One region of the Robiginitalea sp. genome, then DNA from elsewhere that is predicted to be linked to it. Evidence: riboswitches for the same ligand, from Rfam matches in the RefSeq annotation. Region 1 holds a riboswitch; the other holds the start of a gene.
The links. Region 1 has a riboswitch for S-adenosylmethionine ahead of AC3DKS_RS05700 (hypothetical protein). Riboswitches for the same ligand answer to the same signal wherever they lie in the genome.
Positions count from the first base shown of each region.

Region 1 (7,561 bases):
TCAACCAAATCCTTACTACTATACACTGGCCTCTGCGGGTTTAATCGATCTGCTGGATCGCATTCAATTAAATTTTAGTATGCCATCGCAACCCGAAGAGTTAATCCGGGCACGATTACTTTTCCCATTGAACAATCCATCACAATTGGTTTATAAAAACGAAGCGGGTGATATCGTTCATACTGTAAATGTCGACTACAACTATGATGGAGATTATCCCGTTTCTGCATCTGTTGTCGCTTTATCTCCCCAAGAAGGAAGCTCAGCCAATGTAACCGTAAGCTTTCAATATGCTGATTAGCACGTTACCTTCGTACTGGTAATTTCCTGTTGAATGAAGACCTTTCATCTCAATTCTCTGTCAATTAAAAAAAATTTATTTCTGGTCTGCTTGCATCTTGCAGTGGTAGGTTTCACAGGAATAAACCATGCTAACGCTCAACAAGAACAGCTAACAGGCACAGTCGTCGGCATCACCGACGGCGACACCTTCACCTTGCTGAAAAAGGATTCTACCACCATCAAGGTGCGCCTGGCGAGTATCGATTGTCCGGAGCGGAAACAGGCCTATTCTGCTCGGGCCAAGGAGTTTGTTTCGGATGCTATATTCGGAAAGGAAGTGGAGGTGCGAATTCAGAGTAAGGATCGGTACCGGCGCTATATCGCTATGGTGTACTATGGCCGCAAATGCCTGAATGAAGAGCTACTTAAGAATGGATACGCCTGGCATTACAAAAAATATTCCAAAGACGCTCGGCTGCAATCTATGGAAGATAAGGCTCGAAAACGACGGATAGGCTTATGGGCCGATACGCATCCGGTGGCGCCGTGGAATTGGCGTGAGCGCTAATTAGTCCTCATACCCACATAGGGTCCTTCCCAGTTCCCTGGCTTCTTCGATTGTCACCTTGTAGGTCTGGGTGGAGCAGCGTGAAAGCCCGTGGCACGAGGCCTTCAGGTGGTAGCGTTTGCTTTGAGGCCCCTTGCAGATATAGACGTCCCCAAAATCGTCACTCCCACCGGATATTAAAAGGAGGCCGGCTCCCACTACGACGCCTGCAAAAAACTTTCTCATGGTTCCACTGCATTTACCTAGCAGTTAAATTACAAGAAAATGAGAAAATTAGCTTCCGGAAACCCGTAAACGGCTAGTTATTCGGATAGGTGGGGCAGATGTATTTTTTGATCATGTATTCGGTAATGGGGTCCAGGGTCTTGCCAGTCTCCGGGTGCCGGCCCAAGTCCGTAAAGTATTCCAACTCCCCATCCGGGTTCCTGCCATACCACAACAGCTCCAACTTATTCCCATCAAAGAATTCATAGGAACAATCCGGCTCCACTTTTCGAAAATGATCCAGCCGATCCTGGTTGATCTTTTTAAGGTCCGATAACTTATAGGTCTCCAGGTCCATGGGTACCACCTCGTAATGATCTTCCACCCAAATCATCATTTTGGTCTGGAATGGGTTTTCAAAAAGCACCCATAATACCAAGGCGATGACACCTACACCTGCCAGGTAATACCAAACACGCGTATTCCTGCGCGGTCTATTAATTGTAAGTGGGCTACCCCCTTCAAGGGAGTTTAAAAAATCACGGTATGTATCATATCCCAGATAACCCGCCAGGCCGTCCACCACATGGGCGGGCAATTCAAAATCATCGCTCCCTTGTTGCACCTCGTTGAAGTAGTTCCGCAAACTGCGTTCCCCATAGGGCTGTTTGGTGCGCTCCTCAATGGTATCTGAAAGAAATTGGGCGCGCCGTAGAACCTTTTCGGATCCGGTATCTCTTTGCGCCTGGTCGAAAGCTTGTTTCAGCAGCTCAGCGTGCATAGTTGGTTGATTTCCAAGTCGGAATAAAGCTACAAAATCCCTGGAAATCCTATGGAAACTACTTTCCATAAACCTTCCATTCTCCTTCCACCCTTTCCACCCCCTATACCCTTGATTTGTCTTCGGAGTTCGGCCTGGCAGCTCTGAGCAGGGAGAAGGGAAGTACCTGCCCACCTGCCTCGCCCCTCCACACTTCCCTCCCTTAAGGGCCAAAAATTCAGCCACGAGCTGAGGTGACCGGCCTATGTCCAATTTCAAAATTCAATCAAGATGAAAAAAGTAGTTTTTATCCTGGCCATGCTGTTATCCAGCAGCTTTTTCTTTGCCTGTTCCGACAACTCCTATGCAGGGGATGACACGCTCTATGAGCAGGCCAACGGAGGTGACGATGACGGCGAGGTGAATGACGATCCGGATGATGGCGACAACTAATCCGTAGCGTCCACTCAATTCCTTTTATCTTAGGGGAATGAAACGAACCTTCGTTTTGTTCCCCTTTTTTATGATCCTGCTGGGTCTCTGGCTGGTGGGTTGCCAGCCCGGGACGGATGCGTCCGAAGATGATGGCATCGGGTCTGATTCCTTGTGGAGCCGCTATCTGGAGCGCTACGATTCGGACGAGTTGGGCACAGCGGAAAAACTCGCGGCCAACGGCAAATTGCTCCGGGGTTCGGCGGGGTTGCCGGATACGGCCCGGTCCGTTTTATTCCAGCATCGCGCAGCCCTGTTCCGTCGGGAAAACCAGCTGGATTCCGCCTTGCGCTACTTAAATGAGAACCTCACCCTTACCCAAGCCCTGGGCGATACCACCCGGATTGCCGACGCCCACTACCGCCTGGGTTTTTACTACCGGCTGGCAGAGGAGCCTTCCCGCTCGCTGGAGCATAATTATCAGGCCGTAGAACAATACAAAGCACTGGGTGACAGCATCCAGGTGGGGCGCAAAAGCCTGAACCTGGCAAATTTGTTGAATGCCCTGGGGAATTATTCGGAAGCTGAGACCATTGCGGTGGAGGGGTTGGAATATATCGAGAACAGCCCCCAGATAATGGGCAGTCCGGAAATCCGGAACTATGTGGCCGGGCTCTACAATGCCCTGGCCATAGCCACCAAGGAATTGCGCAACTACCCGGAGGCGCTTGCCTGGTATGAGAAAAGCCTGGAACTGCAACCAGACGGGGAGGCAGCCCTGAACATCCGCCACAATGTGGCCGTGGTGCTTACCCATATGGATTCCCTTCAGGCAGCCCGGGCCCTGAGCCGTGAGCTCGCCGGGGACAGCCTGTTAAACGATCCCGAAAACGCCCGGCTCCGCGCCCGGATCATCGACCAGCTGGGGCATATCCAGGGAAGGCTTAATCTGCCCGGGGCCGAGGAAAACCTGCAAACGGCCCTGAATATCCGGCAAAAACTCGCGTACACCCAGGGGGTCCTTAGCAGCTACCTGCACCTGGGGGAATTCTACCGGGAGCGGAGCCCGGCCCGGGCCCGGGAGATGGCGCAGGCGGCCTACCATATCGCCCGGGAACTGGAAAACCCGAACGACCGGCTTACCAGCCTGGCGCTGCTCATTGACGTGGTTCCGAACCCGGCCGGCTATGCCCGCGCCTATACCCGCCTCTCGGACAGCCTGCAGCAGGTGCGGCGGCAGACAAAGGACCAATTTGCGAAGGTCCGCTATGAATCGGAGAAAAACCTGCGAAACTACCTGATTGCCCGGCGGGAGGCCAGTGAAAATTCCCTGCAGTTGGAGCGGTCGCAAAACCGGAACCTGTTGCTCCTGAGTTTTGTGGGGCTCCTGTTGATCTCCGGGCTTTTTATCTATCGCTACCTGCGGCTGCGCCACCGCAAACGGGAGATCCAGGCGGTGTACGCCACCGAAAGCCGCATCTCCAAAAAGGTCCACGACGAACTGGCCAACGACATCTTTAACCTGTTGAATGCGGCCGTGGCCTTCCCCCGGAAAAACCGGGAGGAGCTCCAGGATTTTGTAAACCGCCTGGACCAGCTCTACCAAAAATCCCGGGAGATTTCCCGGGACAGCGCCGAGATTCCAACGGGTCCGAAATTCAAAACCGTGCTCAGCTCGCTTATCGAGATCTACTCGTCCGAGACGGTGCGCATCATCACCCAGGGGTTTGAATCGATTCCCTGGGAGGCCATTTCGCCAGACAAACAGGTGAATATCTACCGCGCCCTGCAGGAAATCCTGGTGAACATGAAAAAGCACAGCGGGGCCACGCTGGTGCTGCTGGAATTCCGGCAGGAGAAGAAAAGCCTGACCATCCGCTACAAGGATAACGGGGTGGGCTTCCCGGAAGAAGCGCCCTTACGACAGGGCGGCCTGGCGAATACGGGAAACCGTATTGAGGCGCTGGGCGGAAGGATTACTTTTGAGACAAGCGTTCCACAGGGGGTGGTGATTTTACTGACCCTTCCCGTTTAATAGTGCTTGCAGCTATGTTTAAAAAAGTACTGGTAGTAGAGGATATCGATTCCATCAACATTGGGCTTACCAAGACCCTTGGGGAAGCTTTTGACTTCGACATTGACCACGCCAAGTTTTGCGACAAGGCGAGCCTGAAGATCACCAAGGCGCTGCTGGACAAGGAGCCCTACGACCTGCTGATCACGGACCTGTCCTTTAAATCCAACGGGCAGGAGGGAAAGATCCAAAGCGGGGAAGACCTCATCCGGGAGGTCCGCGCCAAACAGCCCAACCTGAAGACGATTATCTACTCCATCGAAGACCGCCCCTTTAAACTCAAGGAATTCATTACGGACCTCAAGGTAGACGGGTACGTGCTCAAGGGCCGGAACAGTTCCCGGGAAATGGTGGAAGCCATCAAAGAGGTGGCTGCCGGCACGCTGTATGTGTCTCAGGACATCATGCAGTCCATCCACACGTCCCCCACCCTGGAAATCGACGACTTTGACCTGGAACTCCTCAGGGAACTCGCCGACGGTTTCTCCCAACAGGAAATTTCAAAGCACTTCCAAACCCGGGGGATTACCCCTGCTTCCCTAAGCAGCATCGAAAAACGCATCAACCGCCTGAAGGACTACTTTATGGCCCGCAACACCACCCATCTGGTGGCCCTGGCGAAGGATATGGGGTTGGTGTGAAACTACAACCTATGAAATAGATTAAATGATTCTTTGAATTCGCGTTTAATCTTTGAATCAGGATGAGTCGTAATTGGATTAAACCAAAACCATAAGACGAATTTTGTATATTCCCTCTAATAATATGAAGGCATCAGGAACGCTAAGGCGCGTACCAACCGAGCATAAAAGCCACGGTGGTTCAGAATGCGGACGATCGTCAAAAAAACACCCCCTTGCCAGTCGTTTCTGTGGAGTATTTATCAACAAAGAGACATGATAACGATTGAAACGAGCAAAAAACTCAAGGTGAGGTTTACAACACTTGTGCTTCGAATTCAAAGTATCCTAGAACATCACAATGCATTTCGGATCTACAACGTAATCCATCAGCCGTTTTGGGGAGTGCAAAACAAGGAATTATTCCTTCAACACGAAATGTGTTGGCCGCCGCCCGAATTGAAAAAACAGATTGAACAATTGCTTCTTCCCCTCGGGATGAAGGAACTGCAGGATTTTGTCCTGATTCAGGATGTCCCCTATGACTACCTCTATTCCGGCCGAATACTGCCTGGCACAGAAAATTGTGACTGGCTCGAATCCGAAGTTACAAGGGAAGGTTGTTATGTGTGGCTGAAACCAACCTGTGATACCCCGATAAAAATTGGGTTATGACAAAGGTTCAAGAACTCTTCCTCGAATTTTCTGCCTCGTTGGAATCCATAAGCGACCGGGAGCTCATTTCTAAATTTAATCGGCAAATAGGTAACGGCGGCTGGGGGATTGCGCGTTCAGCGTACCTAGCAGCCCTACGCAGTCAATTGGATAAACGGAAAATCGACTATTCTGCAATAGGGAACGACAAGACCTTAAGCTATAAACACCATGTTTTCTTAGTCGACAAAAAGCTTTTTCTGCTCGATTCGCTGCCAAATAAAAATCTCTTGGACATAATCTGCGTACTACTCGACCGGGTTAATGTAAAAATGAAAGGGGTGCGAATTATTGAAGTGTCTAAAAACGAACTCAGAATTGAAATGAAGGTGTTTCCTTTTAAAGCCAGATTAACATCCAAAGAACTTGCTGGGATGGGTAGTAATATCAATGATTGATCATTAGACACTTTGAAAATGGACAATGCGAATGCTTTTTAGGAGCTATGTGGCACCACTGCATAGTTCCTTAGATCTTTATGCCACAAAATTTCTACAATTTCAACTAGCGTAAGCTTTATGAAAACAGGTGGGTTTCTTTCTATATTACACAATCGAGGTTTAGCAAAACATGATGGCCGTCCTCTTTGGAGGTATTCTATAACTGATGAGGAGCAGAACTCACTTTTAAAGGAACTGAGGTATTCCTCACCACAAACATTAGATCCGAGGGACGTTACCTTATACTATGCCGAATGGTGGAGAACGAATTATAATGGTGGGATTCCCAGCAAGAAAGAGATATTCAATTCGGTAAACGGAAACATTAAATATAACTACAACGCCAATGAATTTTACCAGCTGGCTAGGACAGGTGCAGTAATGCTAGGAATAAAATGGCTATCCAAGCAGAACACCCTCTACTTTAGAACCTTACTTCTACAGGGAGGACTTCCCTTAAAGCACATCTCAGAAAATCAAAGTAAGTACCAGAATTTCCTCTTGGCTGTTTTGGAAGAACAGCCCGAAACGATTGAGGATTTCATTTTTAATTCGTACATCACAGACCTTCTACCAAAATCCAGTCAGAATGAAATTATTTATGAAAGCTGCTTTGAAATTGTAAAATCTCTCCTAAATGATGAAGGCACTTATGATGAGTTACTTCAATCCAGTGAAGCTCTTTCACAGATATCAAAAGAGCTCTTAATTAGAAAGAGCGCGCTTAAAAGGAAAGCGCGCCTGTCAAAACCAAAAAACTATTGGCTGTTAACCATAAAAGAGGATAGATCTTCTATTCATTTAATAATTGGGCTTGGCGACATTTATAGACCTGATTCCCTGAGTAATATTCTTGGATTTGAAGTAACTGAACAGGAATATCAATTTTATCTGGATGATATACTAATATGCATTTTCAGAAGGCTGCTAAATGGAAACTATAAAACGGATTGGTACCAACAGCAAACATTACAATGGGATGGCGAGAGTATTTTTCCAAACACGTATGTATTTGAGCATGGAAAGAAAATTCAAATTCCAGATTTCATTCAAACTGTTCCCGATTTAAGTGAACCCACTTTGTGGACAAGACATGCTGAATATGAGTGGCGTCTTGTTAAAGGAAATGGGGCTCCCAATAAAGAAGGTGCTTTACTATATCCCCAAAAATGGAAAAGTGATACTCCTGATAAACAAATAACACTGCATAGCAAAGAGTTATCATGGTTGGTTTTTGAAGGTAAAGCTGAAATAGAATTCAATGGGCAGCAGATGCATTATTTTAGCGACGTATCCTCTTTTGATTGGACCATAGAAACCCAAAAGCCTTCATGGATAATGAAGGCCAATATGCCCGTGGTACAGAAAAAACCTAGAATCACTGTTTATGATGTGAACAACAAAAAACTACCTGATTCGAAGTTCAAGGTTTGGCTGAAAAAAAGAGGATTGCACGGAGATTGGAGA
Region 1 is NZ_CEXZKX010000002.1:455,826-463,386, forward strand. Features, by position in the region: gene AC3DKS_RS05665 (hypothetical protein) at 1-301, shown strand, start outside; gene AC3DKS_RS05670 (thermonuclease family protein) at 335-850, shown strand; gene AC3DKS_RS05675 (hypothetical protein) at 851-1,075, opposite strand; gene AC3DKS_RS05680 (hypothetical protein) at 1,149-1,835, opposite strand; gene AC3DKS_RS05685 (hypothetical protein) at 2,106-2,267, shown strand; gene AC3DKS_RS05690 (tetratricopeptide repeat-containing sensor histidine kinase) at 2,305-4,281, shown strand; gene AC3DKS_RS05695 (response regulator) at 4,296-4,961, shown strand; SAM-I-IV-variant riboswitch at 5,087-5,178, shown strand; gene AC3DKS_RS05700 (hypothetical protein) at 5,148-5,615, shown strand; gene AC3DKS_RS05705 (hypothetical protein) at 5,612-6,052, shown strand; gene AC3DKS_RS05710 (hypothetical protein) at 6,173-7,561, shown strand, end outside.

Region 2 (7,561 bases), on a different contig from region 1:
AGCCTCGCAATTGCTTCAAAGGAATCCCCCAGACCGACATTGGAGAACGTGTGCCGCTGATAGTTTTCGAAACGGCTGAAAGCCTCGCTGTAATCCTTCCCGTCCGCGGCCAGTTCCAGTAGTTCTTCGAGCTGGTCCGTGGCCTTTTCCCGTGCGGACAACACCACCGCTACGCGTTCCTTTTCCGCTACGCGTGCCGAAATGATATCCAGGACGCGGTCAATGCCCTCGCCGTTGGCCAGGGATTTCCCGCCGAACTTCAGCACCTTCAGGGGACGCTGTCCGGTGCCACCGAAAACGTCCTGCAGCAGCTGTTCCATCTGGTCGAATTCTATCAGGAAGGCATCGTGCCCGTGCACGGAATGGATTTCCCCGTAGGTGACATTGGAATTGACCTGGGCGAGCTGTTTATAGGTCTCCTTGTTTTCGGCAGCCGTAAAAAACAAATCGGAATCCACCCCGATGATATGGATATGCGTGGCGCTTTGCTGGAGCCGCTGGAAGGCCTCTTCCCCACCCCTTGTAATATCGATGGTCTTCAGGAGCTGGTTGGTGAGCTTGTAAGCCGCCAGCTGAAAACGTTCCTGCAGCTTCTTGCCGTGGTGGAGCAGCCAGCTTTCGACGTTGAACAACCGGGACTCCTCGTTTGTACTCCGGCGAAAACGCTGCTTAAACGACTCGGGGGTCCGGTAACAGAGCATGGCGTGCATCCGCGCATCGTGTACGGGTTGGGAGGAATTTACCAGGAATTGCTCCTGTATCTGGCAATTGGCGATGAGCCAGTCTGTCGACTTCCAGTCGGAAGCCACCGGGATCAGGTGGGTTGCCAAATCCGGGCGCAGAGCTGCCATCTCCCAGGCAATCCCGCCCCCCAGGGAGCCGCCAATCAGGGCAAAGAGCTTGTGGATGCCGAGGTATTCCAGACCCAGGAGGAAGATGCGTGCAATGTCCCCGGCGATAAAATCCTTGTAATTCTCTATCAGGAAACCGTCATAGCCGTTTCCGGGAACATTAAAACAGAGTACCGTGTAAGTCTCCGTGTCGATGCACTTGCCCGGGCCCACCAGGGACGTCCACCAGCCGTCCGGCCCGGCGACGTTGGAATTTCCCGTGAGGGCGTGGTTTACCAGCACAACGGGGGCCGTGTGGAGTTTCCTCCCGAAGAGCTGGTACGACAGCTCGATCTGCTGGGTAACGCCTTTTTCGGTGGTAAAGGCGTTTAACTGGATATGTTGCAATGGCGATGCTTCCATGGTTTTATTTGAAGGCCGTTCCGTCCGGGGCGTCCGTTGGGCACCCATCCGGAATACGGATTGCTTTAAATGTCGGCGTTAAAAAGAAAATGGAAGCGGGGCAGCGCCCGGTTGTTATCTGCCCCGCACCGCGGCAGCCAGCTGGCCCCGATCCCGGTCCGGGTTAGAATGTAGCACCTTCTTCGATTGTGCGAAGGGTTGCCAAGGCTTCACTGGGTCTAGTCCCTCCACCTTTCTTGATAACGAGTCAGTATATATGTGAACGTCTCGGCAAATATAGGGATGCCACAAGGGAAATTCCCAATTTCGGGCCGAATAATTTAATGGGCAAAGCTTTTTGTCCCAGCCCGATGCCTTTGGCCCGGGCCAACACCACCGGCTACAGGCCAAAGGCTTCCCTGACCGCGTCCACGGCGTCCAGCTTCTCCCAGGTAAAGAGTTCCACCTCCTTGGTCACCCGCCCGTTGTACGGGGATTCAAACACCTTGGTAACCACGCGGGGTTCTTTGCCCATGTGTCCGTAGGCGGCGGTCTCCAGGTAGATGGGGTTTCGCAGCTTCAGCCTTTCCTCAATGGCAAAGGGCCGCATATCGAACAGTTCGGCAACTTTCGCCCCGATCTGCCCGTCGGTGAGATTGACCCTGGAGGTGCCGTAGGTCGTTACGTTGATGGAGGTTGGCTCCACCACCCCAATGGCATAGCTCACCTGAACGAGGATCTCGTCGGCCACCCCGGCTGCCACCAGGTTTTTGGCCGCATGGCGGGCCGCATAAGCCGCACTTCGGTCTACCTTGCTCGGGTCCTTGCCACTGAAGGCACCGCCTCCGTGGGCACCTTTGCCCCCGTAGGTATCCACGATGATCTTACGGCCCGTGAGGCCCGTATCCCCGTGGGGTCCGCCGATAACAAATTTACCCGTCGGGTTGATATGGTATTTGATCCGCTCGTCGAACAGGCCCCGCAACCGTTCTGGCAGGCCGGCCACTACCCGGGGAATCAGTATTTCCAGCAGGTCCTTCTTGATCCGGGCCAGCATTGCGGCGTCGTCCGGGTCAAACGGGTCGTGCTGGGTGGAGATGACAATCGTATCGATACGCTGCGGCTGGTCGTCATCGGAGTATTCGATGGTTACCTGTGCCTTGGCATCCGGGCGCAGATACGGAATCGCATCGGATTCCCGGCGAAGCGCGGCGAGCTCCTGAAGGATCCGGTTGGCGATGTCCAGCGCCAGGGGCATATAATTGTCGGTCTCCCGGGTGGCATACCCGAACATCATGCCCTGGTCCCCGGCACCCTGAAGTTTTTTATCCCCCCGGTCCACCCCCTGGTTGATTTCCTGGGATTGCTCGTGGATGAGGGAAATCACCCCGCAGGAATCCCCGCTGAACTGGTAGGCGCCTTTGGTGTAGCCGATGTCGTTGATCACCTCCCGGGTAATCTGTTGCAGGTCTACGTAGGTATGGCTCCTGACCTCTCCGGCCAGGACCACCTGCCCGGTGGTCACCAGGGTTTCGCAGGCAACCTTGCTCTCGGCGTCAAAGGCGAGGAAATTATCGAGGAGCGCATCGCTGATCTGGTCGGCGACCTTATCGGGATGTCCCTCGCTTACGGATTCGGATGTGAATAAATAGGGCATGTGCGCGTTTTTAATGCGAGACAGCCGACGGATCGCGGGGATGCAAAAAGCGCATTGGCTGTCGCCCTGAGAGCGGAGCAAACTGCTTTAGCATTTTTGGTGGTCCGGCACAATTCCGGATCAGAGGTTGCAATCAGTCAAATCTGTCCTCTGGAAAACAATGGCGCAAAGGTAATGAATTGGCCGGAATCTGAAACCCGGCGGGAGCGGGTTTTTAGCACCCCGAATTCGCGTCCCCATCCTTTCAGGGTCCGGCGATACTTCGTATATTGTGTGCCCTTTTCAGACGTTACCAACCGAAAGAACAAACGTATGCATATTGCGGTTGCCGGCAACATCGGCGCAGGGAAAACCACCCTAACCAAATTGCTTTCCAAACACTATCAGTGGGATGCGCATTTTGAAGATGTGGTGGACAACCCCTACCTGGATGATTTTTACACCCAGATGGAGCGGTGGAGTTTCAACCTGCAAATCTACTTCCTCAACAGCCGGTACCGGCAGATTCTGCGAATCCGCGAAAGCGGGAAGGACGTCATCCAGGACCGGACCATCTACGAGGACGCCCATATTTTTGCCCCGAACCTGCATGCGATGGGGCTGATGACCAACCGGGATTTCCAGAATTACACGAGTTTATTCGAACTGATGGAAACCCTGGTGATGCCGCCGGACCTGATGATCTACCTGCGCAGTTCCATCCCGAACCTGGTCAACCAGATCCACAACCGGGGGCGGGAATACGAAAATTCCATTTCCATCGACTACCTCAGCCGGCTCAACGAACGCTACGAGGCCTGGGTACACAGCTATGAAAAAGGCAAGTTGCTGATTATCGATGTCGACAAACTGAACTTTGTGGACAACCCGGAACACCTCGGGGAGGTCATCAACCGCATCGATGCGGAAATCCACGGGTTGTTCTAGTTCCGCCCCCCGACGAGCCCGGATCTGCCCGCAGGCCCTTTCACAAGGCGTAACTACGCGTTGGTCGTTCCGCAAGACGGGACTTGCCGCCGGGCGTTTTGCAAGACGTAACTTCCCGCTGGCCGCGCTGCTTGCCGGGGTACATTTTCTAAATAATGCCGATCGACTCCCCATGGCGGATCACCTCCTCGGACTGGTCCACCAGTAATATGGGAATATGCGTGTTTTCGGCAATCAGGTCCCGGACGCGCTGCATCCTTTTGGTGTGCCGCACACTGCGCAGGTAGATGGCCAGTACCCGCCCCGGAAACTGCCGTGCAATGGCCAGGTAGATATCCGCATCCCGCTCCCCGCTGTCCCCTATCAGGATAAACGGCATGTCCGGGTAGGTTTTAAAAATATTCTCGATCTCGTGCCGCTTCTGGGGCACGTCCTGTTTCTTCCGCTTCCAGAAACTGGCCATACTCCGCAAGAGGATGGGACCTTTTGGAAATCGGTTATTGCTGAGGAAGAATTCCAGGTAGCGATACAGGTTCCAGGGGCTGTGGCTTACATAAAAAACGGGATTCGCACTCTGGCCGTCGCGACCCCGGTGCAGCCGGTGGTAGAGTTCCGGGGCTCCCTTTAGCGGCAGGCGCCTTTCCACCCCTTTGAATAGCGTATTGGCAATAACCTGCCACTTCAGGTAGGACGTTACCCCGGTGTGCAGGATCGTGTCGTCGATATCGGTGATCACCCCGTATTGGGCGCCCACGGCCGGGATCATCAGCGCCCCGGGAAACCGGTTTTCCCCCAGGACCGGGCGGGAGAGCTTTTCGGTGCGGAACGAAATCTCAAAGTGTACCCAGCCCTCCCGGTTCACCAGTTCTCCGAGTCCGTCTACCTGCTCGTCCAGCAGGTAATACCCGTCGGAACCCGTTTCCACCTCAAAGCAGCGGTCGTCGGGGAGCCGGATGGTCAATGGCGTATGCCGGATTTCATCGGTCTCAAAGCGTTTCCAGCTGTTCAGCAGGAGTTTGACGATCCCCTTCTGAGCCAGGTCGATGGTCTCATCCTCCAGTGCCCGTCCGCGGATATACAGGCGGTTTTTCGTGCCGTAGCTTTGGAAAGCCACGATCTGCAGCGGGTCTTTCCTCCCCAGCCAACCCATATCAGAGATGCCAGTTTTGCGGCCAGAGCCAGATAATCAGCAGGCCGGCCCCTATCCCCAACCCAAAGGAGATACCGATCCAACGCCCCAGCTTCCGGGTACCCAGCACGGCCGCCATGGCCCCCTTGAAAGCCAGGTTGGAGAGGGATGCCAGCAAAATGAGTTTCCAGCCCGTGGAGATTTCCAGGCGATCCTGCCGCATGAGCTGCGAAAGGGAGAGCGTAATGGCGTCCACGTCCGTGAGCCCGCTAATGACCGCCAGGCCGTACAGGGCTTCGTTCCCGTACTCCTGCTTGATAAATGCCACTGCCAACAGGATCAGGCCGTAGAGCAGGCCAAATATCAGGGCGCTTTTGAACTGGGCCGGATTTTTAGGTTCCGGGACGGACTTCACGGAATCGTCCCGGTTCATGCGCAGGTAAATCCAGACGCAGATTCCGACGAGCACCAGGAATTCGGCCAGCAATGGGAGGATCATTGCGGGCAGGTGTTGCGGGATAACCACCCCCACTTCCACCAGCACCCGGATCACGGCAACCGCGGAAGCGGCCACGATGACAAAAGCCGCCATGATGTGTACTGCGCCGGATTCCTTGGTTTTCCGGGCATAACTCACCGTAGTGGCCGTACTGCTGATCAGCCCCCCCAGGATGCCCCCGGAGATGGTGCCTGCCCTGGCACCCATGAATTTGTAGATAAAATATCCCACAACACTGATGCCCACAATCAGGGTAACCATCAGCCAAATGCTGCGCGGGTTGAGCACATCCAGGGGGCCGAAGGTTTCGTTGGGCAACAACGGCAGGATGACCAGGGAAATCCCCGCAAATGTCATGATGGCCGCCAGGTCTTTTTCCTGCAGGTCTTCGATAAAGTCGTGGAGTTTGTCCTTGAGGTAGAGCAGAATTGCCAAGGCACCCCCGGTAACCACCGCGATCATCCGTTCGCCCATGACCAGGTAGGCCCCGATGGCAAACATCAGCAGGGCGGCCACCTCCGTGGTCTGCCCGATGTCCGGGGTGTCCGAGCGGCCGTTCTTGATCACGTTCGCGGTAATCAGCAACCCCCCGAGCACCAGGCCGAATGCCGGCATGATCAGCGGACTGTCATACACCCGGCTGAGCATTCCGGACAGCACCCCGAGCATGGCAATCAATGTAAAAGTACGCACCCCGGCCATCTTTGAGTCGGCGTGCTGCCGCTGCAAGCCGGTGAGCATCCCCAGTCCGAATGCAATGCCCAGGTTGATCAGGTCTTCGTACTCCATGGCCCATGAAGATAGCACAGCCGGCCTTGACGGGCAAACGCGATCCGAATTATTCGGGGCCTGCCACAAAAAAACCCCGGCTTGCGGCCGGGGTTCGTTCTTCAGGTAAAGGGTTTAAGACCCAGGGGGGGGGGTCATTTTATTCCTCCACCACCTTTTTCACTTTTTTCACGTCTTTTTGGACTTCAACTGAAGCTTCAGCCTCGGTGTAGTTTTCCAGGCTGACTTTTACATCTTCCTCCGTCCCGGTGAAAGTCACCTCCTCAACAGTCTTTTCCCCGTCTACACTGGTGGTGGTAGTCACGTAGGCCGTAACGGTGCCGTCCTCATTCTCATCCATCTGCACCTGCAGTTGCTTCTGGACTTCGCTGCCTTCCGAATAAGCCGCCAGACCGTCCGAGGACAGCGCGATACTCGGGGCGATAACCAGCGCCACCACAGAGATCAGCTTCAACAGGATGTTCAGGGAGGGTCCCGAGGTATCCTTGAACGGATCCCCGACGGTATCCCCAACCACGGCTGCCTTGTGGGCATCCGTGCCTTTGCGGCCCTGCTCTTCGATCATCTTTTTGGCATTGTCCCAGGCACCCCCGGCATTGGATTGGAAGATGGCCATCAATACGCCTGCGGAAGTAACCCCTGCAAGCAGGCCTCCGAGCATTTCCGCACCCCCGATAAAGCCAATCGCGACAGGTACAGCAATGGCCAGCAGCCCGGGAAGTACCATCTCTTTAATAGAGGCCTTGGTAGAAATTTCCACGCATTTCTCGTATTCCGCCTTTCCGTCGGCTTCGTCAAATATCTTCCGGTCGGCCGCAGAGGCCTTGGAGATATCCGCATCGTACTTGCGCATGACGGCAAGGGCGGCCTTCAACTCGGGGATATCCCGGAACTGCCGGCGGACCTCTTCGATCATCGACATGGCGGCACGCCCCACGGCATTCATCGACAGGGCCGAGAACACAAAGGGCAGCATGGCGCCCACCAGGAGACCGGCCATGATATCCGGCTGGGAAACGTCGATCGCCGTCACTTTTGCCGTTTTCATGAACGCGGCAAAAAGGGCCAGGGCCGTAAGGGCGGCAGAAGCAATCGCAAATCCTTTCCCAATGGCAGCTGTGGTATTCCCCACGGCGTCCAGTTTGTCGGTGCGCTCCCGCACTTCCCCGGGCAGTTCAGCCATTTCGGCAATCCCCCCGGCATTATCGGAAATCGGGCCATATGCGTCAACGGCCAACTGGATCCCGGTGTTCGCCAGCATCCCAACGGCTGCGATGGCAATCCCGTAAAGCCCGGCAAAGTAGTGGGATACCAGGATTGCGGCAGCG
Region 2 is NZ_CEXZKX010000003.1:208,868-216,428, reverse strand. Features, by position in the region: gene thrA (bifunctional aspartate kinase/homoserine dehydrogenase I) at 1-1,253, opposite strand, end outside; SAM riboswitch class I at 1,365-1,499, opposite strand; gene metK (methionine adenosyltransferase) at 1,633-2,889, opposite strand; gene AC3DKS_RS06700 (deoxynucleoside kinase) at 3,202-3,816, shown strand; gene AC3DKS_RS06695 (App1 family protein phosphatidate phosphatase) at 3,965-4,966, opposite strand; gene AC3DKS_RS06690 (MgtC/SapB family protein) at 4,968-6,233, opposite strand; gene AC3DKS_RS06685 (sodium-translocating pyrophosphatase) at 6,373-7,561, opposite strand, start outside.
Region 2: linked by a shared signal. The riboswitch ahead of thrA (bifunctional aspartate kinase/homoserine dehydrogenase I) and the one ahead of AC3DKS_RS05700 (hypothetical protein) in region 1 are both predicted to bind S-adenosylmethionine.